2 regions of the Paraburkholderia sp. SUR17 genome follow, and region 1 is predicted to be linked to the other one. Evidence: riboswitches for the same ligand, from Rfam matches in the RefSeq annotation. Region 1 holds a riboswitch; the other holds the start of a gene.
What was found. Region 1 has a riboswitch for cobalamin ahead of cobG (precorrin-3B synthase). Riboswitches for the same ligand answer to the same signal wherever they lie in the genome.

Region 2: another riboswitch for cobalamin. It lies ahead of P2869_RS03895 (TonB-dependent receptor); the one in region 1 lies ahead of cobG (precorrin-3B synthase).

What each region holds. Positions count from the first base shown of each region.
Region 1 is NZ_CP120509.1:1,087,006-1,092,667, reverse strand. Features, by position in the region: gene P2869_RS22380 (cobalt-precorrin-5B (C(1))-methyltransferase) at 1-64, opposite strand, end outside; gene cbiE (precorrin-6y C5,15-methyltransferase (decarboxylating) subunit CbiE) at 64-1,326, opposite strand; cobalamin riboswitch at 1,425-1,680, shown strand; gene cobG (precorrin-3B synthase) at 1,811-3,340, shown strand; gene P2869_RS22365 (precorrin-8X methylmutase) at 3,333-3,959, shown strand; gene P2869_RS22360 (precorrin-2 C(20)-methyltransferase) at 3,956-4,714, shown strand; gene cobJ (precorrin-3B C(17)-methyltransferase) at 4,702-5,662, shown strand, end outside.
Region 2 is NZ_CP120508.1:858,362-864,023, reverse strand. Features, by position in the region: gene P2869_RS03900 (iron ABC transporter permease) at 1-414, opposite strand, end outside; gene P2869_RS03895 (TonB-dependent receptor) at 424-2,412, opposite strand; cobalamin riboswitch at 2,536-2,815, opposite strand; gene P2869_RS03890 (ATPase) at 3,164-3,556, shown strand; gene P2869_RS03885 (cell division protein ZapA) at 3,553-3,867, shown strand; RNA gene ssrS (6S RNA) at 3,994-4,175, shown strand; gene P2869_RS03875 (EVE domain-containing protein) at 4,293-4,751, shown strand; gene P2869_RS03870 (SIMPL domain-containing protein) at 4,989-5,662, shown strand, end outside.

The sequences.
Region 1 (5,662 bases):
CACAGCTTCCCGTGGTGTAGCCGCTGCGCAGTGGCCGCGGCGTTTCAGACGTTTCGTCGCGCATCATCGTTGCTCGCCGTTGCGAGCGGTCGCGCCGCCATCATGGGGTAAAGGGGGTAAAGGCTTCGTGACTTCGTAGAGCGTGACCGGCAGCGCCGGCCGCCATGTGTCGAAGCTGCCCAGCGGCAGCGCCTCGTTGAGTGCGATGCGCGTGAGCGTGCCGCCGCAACGGTCGCGCCATGCCACGAGCGCAGCATCGCCCTGCAACGTCACCGCGTTGGCCACGAGCCGGCCGCCTTCGCGCAGGTTCGACCAGCACGCCTCCAGCACGCCGGGCACGGTCACGCCGCCGCCGATGAACACGGCATCGGGTGCCGGCAAGCCAGCCAGCGCATCGGGCGCACGGCCCGCCACCAGCACGAGCCCGGGCACGCCGAGCGCGTCGCGATTGTGCTCGATGAAACGCTGGCGCCCCGCATCGGCTTCGATAGCAAGGGCGCGACATGCGGGATGCGCGCGCATCCATTCGATACCGATCGAGCCGCTGCCCGCGCCCACGTCCCAGAGCAGTTCGCCGGGACGCGGCGCGAGACGCGCGAGTGTGATGGCGCGTACGTCGCGCCTGGTGAGTTGGCCGTCGTTGAGAAAAGCGTCGTCGGGAAGACCGCAGGTGAGCGGCAACGAACGCGCGTGGGTGGCCTCGCACGCGAGGGCTACGACGTTGAGCGCGGCCACGTCCTTTGCTTCGTCGGTCTGCCAGGCGGTTGCGCGCGTGTCGATGCGCCGTTCGCGATCGCCGCCCAGATGCTCGAACACGTGCATGCGCGTGGCACCGAACCCGCGCTCGCACAGCAGCGCCGCGATGGCGGCCGGCGAGCCGCCGTCGCGGCTCAGCACGAAGATGCGCGCGCCGTCGTGAAGATGCGCATTCAGTGCCGCAAGCGGGCGGCCCACCAGCGACACCACCGCCACTTCCTGCAACGCCCACCCGAGCCGCGCCGCCGCGAGCGAGAGCGACGACGGCGCCGGCAGCACGCGCCATTCGTCGGCGGGCAATGCCCGCGCGAGCGTAGCGCCTACGCCGTACAGCATGGGATCGCCGCTCGCGAGCACGCACACCGGCTTGCCGCGACGCGCGAGCACCGGTGCAATGTCAAACGGCGAGGGCCAGGGCTCGCGTTGCGCCCCAATGCGCGCGGGCAGCATGGCGAGGTGCCGCTCGCCACCCACCACCACATCTGCTTCGAGCAACGCGCGCCGCGCGGCTCGGCCGAGCCCGGCAAACCCGTCTTCCCCTACCCCCACCACCGTCAGCCAGGCCGGCATCGCATCGTTTCCTTTGAGCTTGATCAGTGCCGCCTCGCCTTCGCTTGTTCGGGCTTCCATGCGGCCTCGCCACGGGGTCGTGCCCGTCGCAAAAAAGAGGATAATACCGCCTCGCCGGTGCCCTACGGGGCTGAAAAGGGAACACAGCAAAGCTGTGGCTGCCCCCGCAACTGTGAGCAGAAAGTCCGCGCCGCCACGCGCCACTGGACGATCGGGCAAGCCAGCCGATCCACCGGGAAGGCCGGCACGGACGCCGGGTCGCACATGGTGTTCAGCGCGTTTTTTCGTGCGTCGTCCATGAGGCAACCCGGCAAGCTGCGAGCCAGGAGACCTGCCGGCAAGAACGTTCGTGCAAGCCAACACCGGGCGGGGTGCACCGGTGCAGCGTGCTCTCCTCGCCACGCAGGGAGCGCACCTGGCCGCAGCGCGACGCCTGATTCTTCGTTGAGCCTTCTCACCGATTTCACTGAACGAGCGCTGCGCATTGAGCCACGATTTCTCTCTTTCGCTTCGGCCTTCCGCCTGTCCCGCGCTTACGCGCATCGTGAACGCACGCGACGGCGGGTTGTGCCGCATCAAGCTGCCCGGCGGCGAACTGCTCGCCGCGCAGGCCGTCGCGATTGCCGAGGCGGCCAGCGAACACGCGTCCGGCGTGATCGAACTGACGAACCGGTCCAACGTGCAACTACGCGGCGTGCGGGCGGGTCACGAGGCCGCGTTGATCGCGCGACTGCTCGCGGCGGGGCTCGGGCCGCGGCAACTGCCGGGCGCGTCGCCCTTTGCGTCTGACGCGTCATGCAACGCTCCGTCGTTGACCCCGCGCCTCGCTGCCGCCGACGACGTGCGCAACGTGATGGTGAGTCCCACCGCGGGCCGCGATGCCGGCGCGCTCATCGACACGCGTCCGCTCGCCGCGCAACTGCTCGCGCTGCTGGAAGGCGAGCCGCGTTTCGCGGCGCTCTCGCCGAAGTTCGCGTTGCTGCTCGACGGTGGCGAGCAGCTCGCGGCGCTCGATCATCCGCACGACATCTGGCTCTCGGCCATCGCGCCCGAGCAACATGCCGACGAAACGTGGTTCGCGTTCGGCCTCGCGGGCAAGCCTTCGTGCACGCAGCGCTGCGCACTGGCCGCCGTGCAGACGGCCAACGTGCCCGCGCTGGTTCGCGCACTGCTCACGCTCTTTCTCGACCTCGCCGGCCCCGACGACACGCGCATGCGCCACCTCGTCGCCACCCACGGCGAGGCCGCGCTGCTCGAACACCTGGCACGCCGTATCGATTTTCCGTTGCGCCGTGACGCCGCCGTCGACGCGTGGCGCCGCCAGCCGGCCGATGCATCGCTGCGATTCGGCGCGCATCGGCAACGCGATGGCGAACGCTGGTACGTGGGGGCCCAGCCGCCGCTCGGTCGGCTCGATGCGCCCGCGCTGCACGAACTCGCGCGGCTGGTCGAACAGGTCGCCGCAAAGCACGGCCACGCGACGCTGCGCGCCACGCCCTGGCAAGGCCTGCTGCTGCCCGACCTCGAAGCGGCCGCGCTAGCGCAGGTCGAACGTGGGCTGGATGCACTCGGACTGATTCAGGACGCGCGGCATCCGCTCGCAAGGCTCGTCGCGTGCGCCGGCTCACCGGGCTGCGTGAAGGCGCATGCCGACACGAAAGCCGATGCCCTCGTGCTCGCGCCGCACCTACCCGCGGACATGAACGTGGAAGTCCACCTGAGCGGCTGCGTGCGCTCGTGCGCCGCCGCGCACTGCGCGCCCTATACGCTGCTGGCGGTGGAACCGGGACGCTACGACGTCTATCGGCGCATCGAGCAGGCGGCCGCGCAAGCGCCTTCCGATGAAAACGAAGCTCTTGACCTGGCCTTGCGCCCCAAAAAATCGCGCCCCGAAAACCCGCGCTTCGAACACCCGCGCTTCGGCGAACGCCTCGCTGCCCACCTCACCCTCGACCAGGCTGCCCGCATCCTTCACGCGGCACGCCCGGGCGCCGGAGTTTCTTCCCATGCTTGATTACGTCCGCGACGGCCAGGCCATCTACCGCGAGTCTTTCGCGACGATACGCGCCGAGGCCGATCTCTCCCGCATCCCGCCCGACCTCGAAAAGCTCGCGGTGCGCGTGATCCACGCGTGCGGCATGGTCGATATCGTCGAAGCGCTCAGGTTTTCGCCGGGCGCCGCCACGGCGGGGCGCGAGGCACTCAAGCGCGGCGCCCCGATTCTCTGCGACGCCCGCATGGTGGCCGAAGGCGTCACGCGCGCGCGGTTGCCCGCGGCGAACCCGGTGCTCTGCACGCTCGGCGACCCGGCCGTGCCGCAGTTGGCACGCGAGCTTGGCAACACGCGCTCGGCTGCGGCGCTCGAACTCTGGCGCCCTCATCTGGAAGGCAGCGTGGTCGCCATCGGCAATGCGCCCACGGCGCTCTTCCATCTGCTCGACATGCTCGACGCGGGCGCGCCGCGGCCCGCGCTGATTCTCGGCTTTCCGGTGGGGTTCGTGGGCGCCGCCGAATCGAAAGCAATGCTCGCCGCCGACAGCCGCGGCGTGCCCTACGTGATCGTGGCAGGCCGGCGCGGCGGCAGCGCGATGGCCGCGGCTGCCGTGAACGCGCTCGCCTCGGAGGCTGAATGACGACACAGAGGACGACAGAGCGCACGACACAGCGCGGACGACTCTACGGCATCGGCGTCGGCCCCGGCGACCCCGAGCTTCTCACGCTCAAGGCGCTGCGTTTGCTCAAGGCCGCGCCCGTGGTCGCGTATTTCGTCGCGAAGGGCAAGAAGGGCAACGCGTTCAGCATCGTCGAAGCGCACCTCGCCCACGAGCAGATCCAGTTGCCCCTCATCTACCCCGTAACGACCGAAACGCTTGCGCCACCGCTGTCGTACGAAGCCATCATCGCGGACTTCTACGACACGGCCGCCGCCGTGGTGAGCGCGCATCTGGATGCAGGCCGCGACGTGGCCGTGATCTGCGAAGGCGATCCGTTCTTCTACGGCTCGTACATGTACCTGCACGACCGCCTCGCGCCCCACTTCGACGTAGACGTGGTGCCCGGCGTCTGTTCGATGCTGGGCGGCGCGGCGGTGCTGGGCGCGCCGCTCGTCTATCGCAACCAGAGCCTTTCGGTGCTCTCCGGCGTGCTGCCCGAAGACGAACTGCGCCGCAGGCTCAAGGACGCCGATGCGGCCGTCGTCATGAAACTGGGCCGGAACTTCGAGAAGGTGCGGCGCGTGCTGGATGAACTGGGTCTCGCGAGCCGTGCGCTCTACGTGGAGCGCGCCACGATGGCGAACCAGCGCATCGTGCCGCTCGCGGAGGTGGACCCCATGGCGTCGCCGTATTTTTCGCTGCTCGTCGTGCCGGGGGAAAAATGGCAAGGGTAAGCGCACCGCCCGCGATCGTCGTGCTGGGGCCGGGGGCGCTCGACACCGCGCGACGCATTCAGGCGAGCTACGCGGGCGCGCAACTGCACGGGCTGCACGCGCGCGTGGATGCCGACGTGGCATTCACCGAACTCGGCGTCCATCTGCGCACGCTCTACGCGCAGGGCACGCCCATCGTGGCGCTGTGCGCGGCGGGCATCGTGATTCGCAGCCTCGCGCCCGCCCTGGCGAACAAGGGCAGCGAGCCGCCCGTGCTCGCCGTGGCCGAAGACGGCAGCGCCGTCGTGCCGCTGCTGGGCGGACTTGCGGGCGTCAACGTGATGGCGCGCGAGATCGCCGCGACGCTCGGCGTAGCGCCCGCCATCACGACGAGCGGCGAACTGCGCTTCGGCACCTGCCTGCTCAATCCACCCGAAGGCTACGCGCTCGCGAGCCTCGAACAAGGCAAGCGTTTCGTCTCCGATCTGCTGGCGGGCGAACATGCGCGCATAGAAGGCGAAGCGCCGTGGCTCGACGGCGTGCCGTTGCCGGTGGACGCATCCGCGCGGCTCACGATCCGCGTGACGGCCCAGGTACCGGACGAACGGCGCGATGAACTCGTGGTGCATCCGAAGAGTGTGGTGGCGGCGGTAGGGGGTTTGAACGCGACGGATGGCGCGCATACGGCCTGCAACGATGGCGCAACGAAGAACGGCGCGCACGACCTGACGGCGAAGAACAACACGAGCGGCGAAGAGAACGATCTGGACTCGACCGACCACTCAATCGCAGCACCAGGCCTCCACAGCCGCTCCGGTTCCGATGGCGAACCCGACTCGACCGGCACGCCAATCACCAAGGCCGCCTCCCTCGTGCACCGCGTTCACGAGGCGCTGCGAGCGCAAGGTCTTGCACCCCTTGCGCTCGCCGCATTGCTCGCGCCTGAAGAGCGCATGGACGACAACGCCC
Region 2 (5,662 bases), on a different replicon from region 1:
CAGCGCGCCCGCGAATGCGCTCGCATTGACCATCCACCACGCCGAACCCGCGAGCAGCGCGAGCAGCGCGAACACCGCCGCGCCACCGGAAACGCCGAGCACATACGGCTCCGCGAGCGGATTGCGCAACAGCACCTGGAGCAGCGCGCCCGCCATCGAAAGCAGCGCGCCGCACGCGAAGCCCGCCAGCGCGCGCGGCAGCCGCAGCGTGCGAACGATCTCCGTCGCGATGTCGGCGCCGTGCGAACGCGTGGGCAGCAACGCCGCCAACGCATCACGCACGGTGACGGGCACGCTGCCTATCAGCAGCGAGGCTGCGAACACCGCGACGGCGAGCGCTGCCAGCACGGCCCAGATCACGACCGCGCGTTTCGCCGTCATGCCGGGCGCGGCGGGCACGAAGAGACGGTTCATGGCCGCCCTTCACTGCTGCTGCCAACCCAGCGTGAGGTAGGCGCTGCGCCGCGGCGTGTTGTACGTGTAGGCGAGCTCATAGTCCTTGTCGAAGAGATTCTGGATCTGCGCGGCAACGTACCACGACCGGGTGATGTTATAGCGCGCCGAGAGGTTCACGATGCCATAGCCGCCGAGGTTCGAGCCGCTGTCGTTGCGCGCGCCGCTCACGAGCCATTCGCCGCCCACCCGCCAGCTGCCGATGCTGCGATTCGCCGTGAACGAGGCGAAACGGCGCGCACGCCGGTTGAGATCGGTGTCCTTGTCTTCGTCCACGGGATTTTGCAGCGTCAGCGCCGCGCGCACGTCGGTTTTGCCGACATGGCCGCTCCACGATGCCTCGAGCCCCTGCACTTTGGCGTGCCCCACGTTCTCGGCCATGTAGACGCCGGGCGTGACCTGCGCGGACTGGATCAGGTTCGAGTAGCGCGTCTGAAATGCAGTGAGCCGCATGAGGCCGAACGCGTCGGAGGCATATTGCAGCGCCGCTTCGACCGAATGGCTGCGTTCGGGCCGAATGGTCGGATTGCCGTAGTACGGGTAGTACAGGTCGTTGAACGTGGGCGCGCGAAACGCGTCGGACCAGCTCGCCGTGGCCTTCCAGTGCTCCGTGATGTCGAAGCCGTAACCGAGGTAGTAGCTGTTCGCGCCGCCGAAATCCGAGTACTGGTCGCGCCGCACGTTCGCCTGGAACTGGCTGCGTCCGAAGCGCCCCGTATAGCCCGCAAAGCCCGAATCGACGTGGCGGTTCGGCGCGCTGTACTGGTTCGAGTCAAGCGTCTGGTCCAGATGCTCGTAGCCCACCTGGATCTTCTGCTGCGGCGCGAGTATGAAGTCGTTCTGCCAGGTGTACTGCCGGTTGTCCGAGTTGAAATGGTCCGTATAGACGCCGTTGAGCGCGGTCTGGCTGCGGTCGTTGCCCGTTGCGGCAACGAGGTGCGTGGTCCACCAGTCCGTCACCTTGCCATTCGCGAATACCGAGGCCTGCTGCACCTTCGTGTAGAGGTTGTTGAGATCGGTCGGCACGCCGTATGCGTTGTCGTAGCTGCTGTTGCCGTTCGACTGGAAGAAGCGCACGCCGGCGTCCCAGCGCTCGTTGAATGTATGACGCAGCGACGCCGATACGCTTTCGTTCAGGTAACCGTTCGCGTTCGGATTCACGGCCGGCACGAGCGCCGGATTGATCGACGAAAAGCCGTCGTCCTTCGCGCGCGCGAGCGACACGCTGAAGGTCGTCTTGCCCTCGGCATCGAGCGCGCCTGAGACGCCCACCTGCTGGCGCTGCGTGTGATAGCTGCCGTATTCGGTCTCGAAGTTGAAGCGCGGCGGGTAGCTGCCGCCGTTCTTCGTGAAGATCTGCACGACGCCGCCTATCGCGCCGGAGCCGTAGAGCGCCGACACGTTGCCGTTCACCACTTCGACGTGATCGATCTGGTCGAGTGGAATCTGCGCGATCTGCGCGCTGCCGAGGCTCGTTGAGTCCACACGCACGCCGTCGATCAGCACGAGCGATTCGCTTGCATCCGCGCCGCGCATGAAGAGCGTCGCCGTGGAGCCGGGGCCGCCGTTGCGCACGATCTGCGCGCCAGGCGCGAACTGCAGCAGGCCCGGCAGGTCGCGTTGGGTGGTGTCGGCGATGTCCTGGGCGTCGAACAGCGTGCTCTGCGGGATCGCGTCGGCAAGGCGCTGCGGCGCGCGATCCGCGGTGACGACGACGGGAGCGAGGGTCCGGTCGCCGGCGGTGGGGATCTGCGCGGATTGTGTCTTTGTGGCCGCGCTTGCAGCGGCGGCTGGCGCGGCGCGTGGCGCGTCAGTGGTGCTGTCCGTGGACTGGGTGGCAGGGGTTGAGCCGATGTCCGAACTCGACTGCCCGGCCGAGGGCGCAGCGGACTGCGCAAAGGCGGCCAGCGGCAAGCCCGTCAGGGCGAGCAGCGTCGCGCGGGCGATAGGGGTAAGCATGGAGCGATTTTCCTGTGGTAGCGTGCCCGGCTTCGCTCCCCGCGAAGCCAACGCGTCATGAGGCACGCACACACGCCAGACAATCCACCAGGGCCGTAGCCGCTGCCGGCAATGCTGGCGAAGCGGCGCGCCTCGCCCTCTGGCCGGTATCCGGGCTGACGACGCATCGATTCGCCTTCCCACGCACGTGTGCGCAGTGGCTTGCAGGCGCGCCGCTCGACGGATGGAACCGTCGGCAGCGCACGTCGAATCGATAGGCACGCGGTGTCATGCGCGTGCGGTCGCTTACCGTTGCGGGGGCAGCACAGGTTGACGCGTCCGGGGACGGACTGCGCTCCCTGTTTCCCGTTTAACCACGCTTGCGTTGGGCGCAGGCGCGGGCACCAGAGTGCGGCAAGTGTAAGGAGACCCGCTCGCGAGCGTCAAGGAAGCCCTGGACGCGGCCGGGACATGGCGGCGAGACATCAAGAAACGCCCCGAAAACTGTCAAAGATGGTCAAGAACGTGGTAGCGGCAAGTGTCAAATCCGCAGCGGCCTGCCTCGTTTATAGGGGAGCACGAAAGAGCACAACAGCGGGCAGCCATGCACGAAAGTGCCTCGCGGCAAGGGCGCGCCCGCAATTGTCGTTCCGCGGACGCGCGTTGCAGGGGGCTTCGCAGCAGGAAGCCGGCTGTTACGTCTCGAAACGACACAGATGACAGAAGCGTCCGCATTCCGCGCTAAAATGCCCTCCTTTAGAGGACGCAGCACATGCTCAACGAACTCGAAACACTCTCCCAGAACATCGGGCGGCTGATAGAAATCAATCAGCAGCACCACGAGGCGCGTCACGCGCTCGAAGAGCAGGTCGCGCAATTGCACGCGCAACTGGATGGCTCGCGCGCCGAAATCGAACAGCTGCGCGAGGAACGCAACGCACTGCAGGCGGAACGCGACACGCTGTCGGCAAAGATCGACGACGCGCAGGTCCGGCTCAACGCCATCCTCGAAAAACTGCCGCGCGCCAAAGGCCAGGGCGAACCGGACAACCAGCTCGACCTGCTCGCTTCGTCGCAACAGGAAGAAGAGCGCGAAGAAGGACATGACGCGCACGGCGAAACGGCTTCGGGCACTCACGAAGCGCGCCACGGAGAAAACGCATGAGCACGAAACTGATCGAAGTCTCGATTCTCGGGCAGAACTACCGTCTCGCCTGCTCGCCCGAAACGGAGCCCGCGCTGATCGAAGCGGCGGCTCGCGTGGATGCGGAAATGTCGAAGGTGCGCGAACACAGCAACGTGCGCGGCACCGACCGCATCGCGGTCATGGCAGCACTTTCGCTCGCATCCGAACTGCTGCGCCTGCAGACGAGCGTACGGCACGGCGAGGCTTTCCCGGCCGAAGAAATCCGGCGTACAATGCGCCAGATGAACGAGCAGCTGGGTACTGTGATTCAGCAGTACGGCGTGCAGTAAAGATTGAACGGCGGGATTGAACACGGCGCGTTTAATCCATATATACTGCGCTCTTCAACAAACCGGCCGCGCAGCAGTGGCGCGAAAAAACGGTTTCAGCAGGAACGGTTTCAACAGGTTTAGTCAGCTTCCCTGCCTGGTTCGCCAAGGTCATATATTCCTTGAACCAATGCCATGTGCACGGTTGCGGAAATTTGTAGCACGGGCGTGCGCGTCACTCTGTCTGATGTACCCGAAGTGCTGCTAACTGCGACCAATTCTGAACCTCAGGTTCAGGATGCCGGCCTAGCGGCTAAGGCGGGGACCTATTCGAACGGCACCGGACGAGAGTCCGGTGCCGTTTTACTTTGCGGGCTGCTGTCTTGCCGTTCCTTTGCTGTGCAGCCGCCCTCCCCAACGCTCACTTTCGACGTTCACTTCGACTCATGCGCTACTGGCTGATGAAGTCCGAACCGGACGAAGCAAGCATCGACGACCTCGCCAAAGCACCCAGGCACACGCTGCCCTGGACCGGCGTTCGCAACTATCAGGCACGCAACTTCATGCGCGACACGATGCGCATCGGCGACGGCGTGCTGTTCTATCACTCGAGCTGCCCGGAGCCCGGCATCGCGGGGCTCGCCGAGGTGTCGTCCACGGCCTACCCGGACCCAACCCAGTTCGACGCGAAGAGCCCCTACTTCGACCCGAAGTCGAGCCAGGAAGAACCGCGCTGGCTGCTCGTCGACGTGGTGTTCAAGAAGAAGGTGCCGCTGATTCCCCTCGCCGCACTGCGCGAGCACCCAGAGCTTGCCGACATGCGCGTGCTCGCGAAAGGCAACCGGCTCTCCATCACGCCCGTCACCGAAGCCGAGTGGCGCTTCATCACGAAGCACCTCATATAACGCGAACCCGCGGGCCGTGCAGCGAAGCGTCGTGCCGCTCAGGTTCACGACTGTTCGCCGCAATCGTCGAGACGGGGAACCACGCGCACATGATGCAAGCCTAACGGCCACGCAAGCGCCATGCCACGCGTGGGGCGCGGCGGATGTGTATCTGCCGCCGACCTTGCCGCACCGTTGCGCGCTTGCGCCGCGCACGCATTCGAAGGTGCGAAGAACCCGTTCAGAAGGAGTCAAAAAATGACCAGAAAGACTGCGCTTGCCTTGGCGATCACACTCGCCACGGCCGCGCCGCTTGGCCTCTCGCTCGTCCCTTCGGCCGCCTGGGCGCAAAGCGACGCGCGTTATCAGCCTGCGGGCGTGCTCTCGCTTTCTGCGCAGGCGAGTGCCGAAGTACCGCAGGACGTCGTCGAAATCACGATGTTCTACGAGCAGGAAGCGAGCGACCCCGCCTCGCTCACGACCACGCTGAACCAGCACGCAGACCGCGCGCTTCAGCAGGCCAAGGGCACATCCGGCGTAACCGCGCGCTCGGGTCAGTTCTCGATCTATCCGTCCACGGACCGCGACGGCCACATCTCGGCCTGGCGCGGTCGCACGGAGATCGTGCTGGAGTCGCGTGACTTCGCGGCAGCCTCGCGTCTCGCCGGCCAACTCGCGTCCGGCATGCAGGTGGGCAACGTGCAGTTTTCGCTTTCGCCGGAAGCGCGCCGCGCCGCCGAACAGAAACTCTCGGGCGAAGCCATTGCGTCGTTCCGCGACCAGGCGTCGTCGGCCGCGCGCGCGTTCGGCTATGGCAGCTACTCGATTCGCGAGGTCAACGTCGGGTACGGTGGCATTCAGCCGCGGCCCGTCATGATGATGGCCGCACGCTCCATGGCAGCGGATGCGAAGGCCGCGCCGATGCCGCTCGA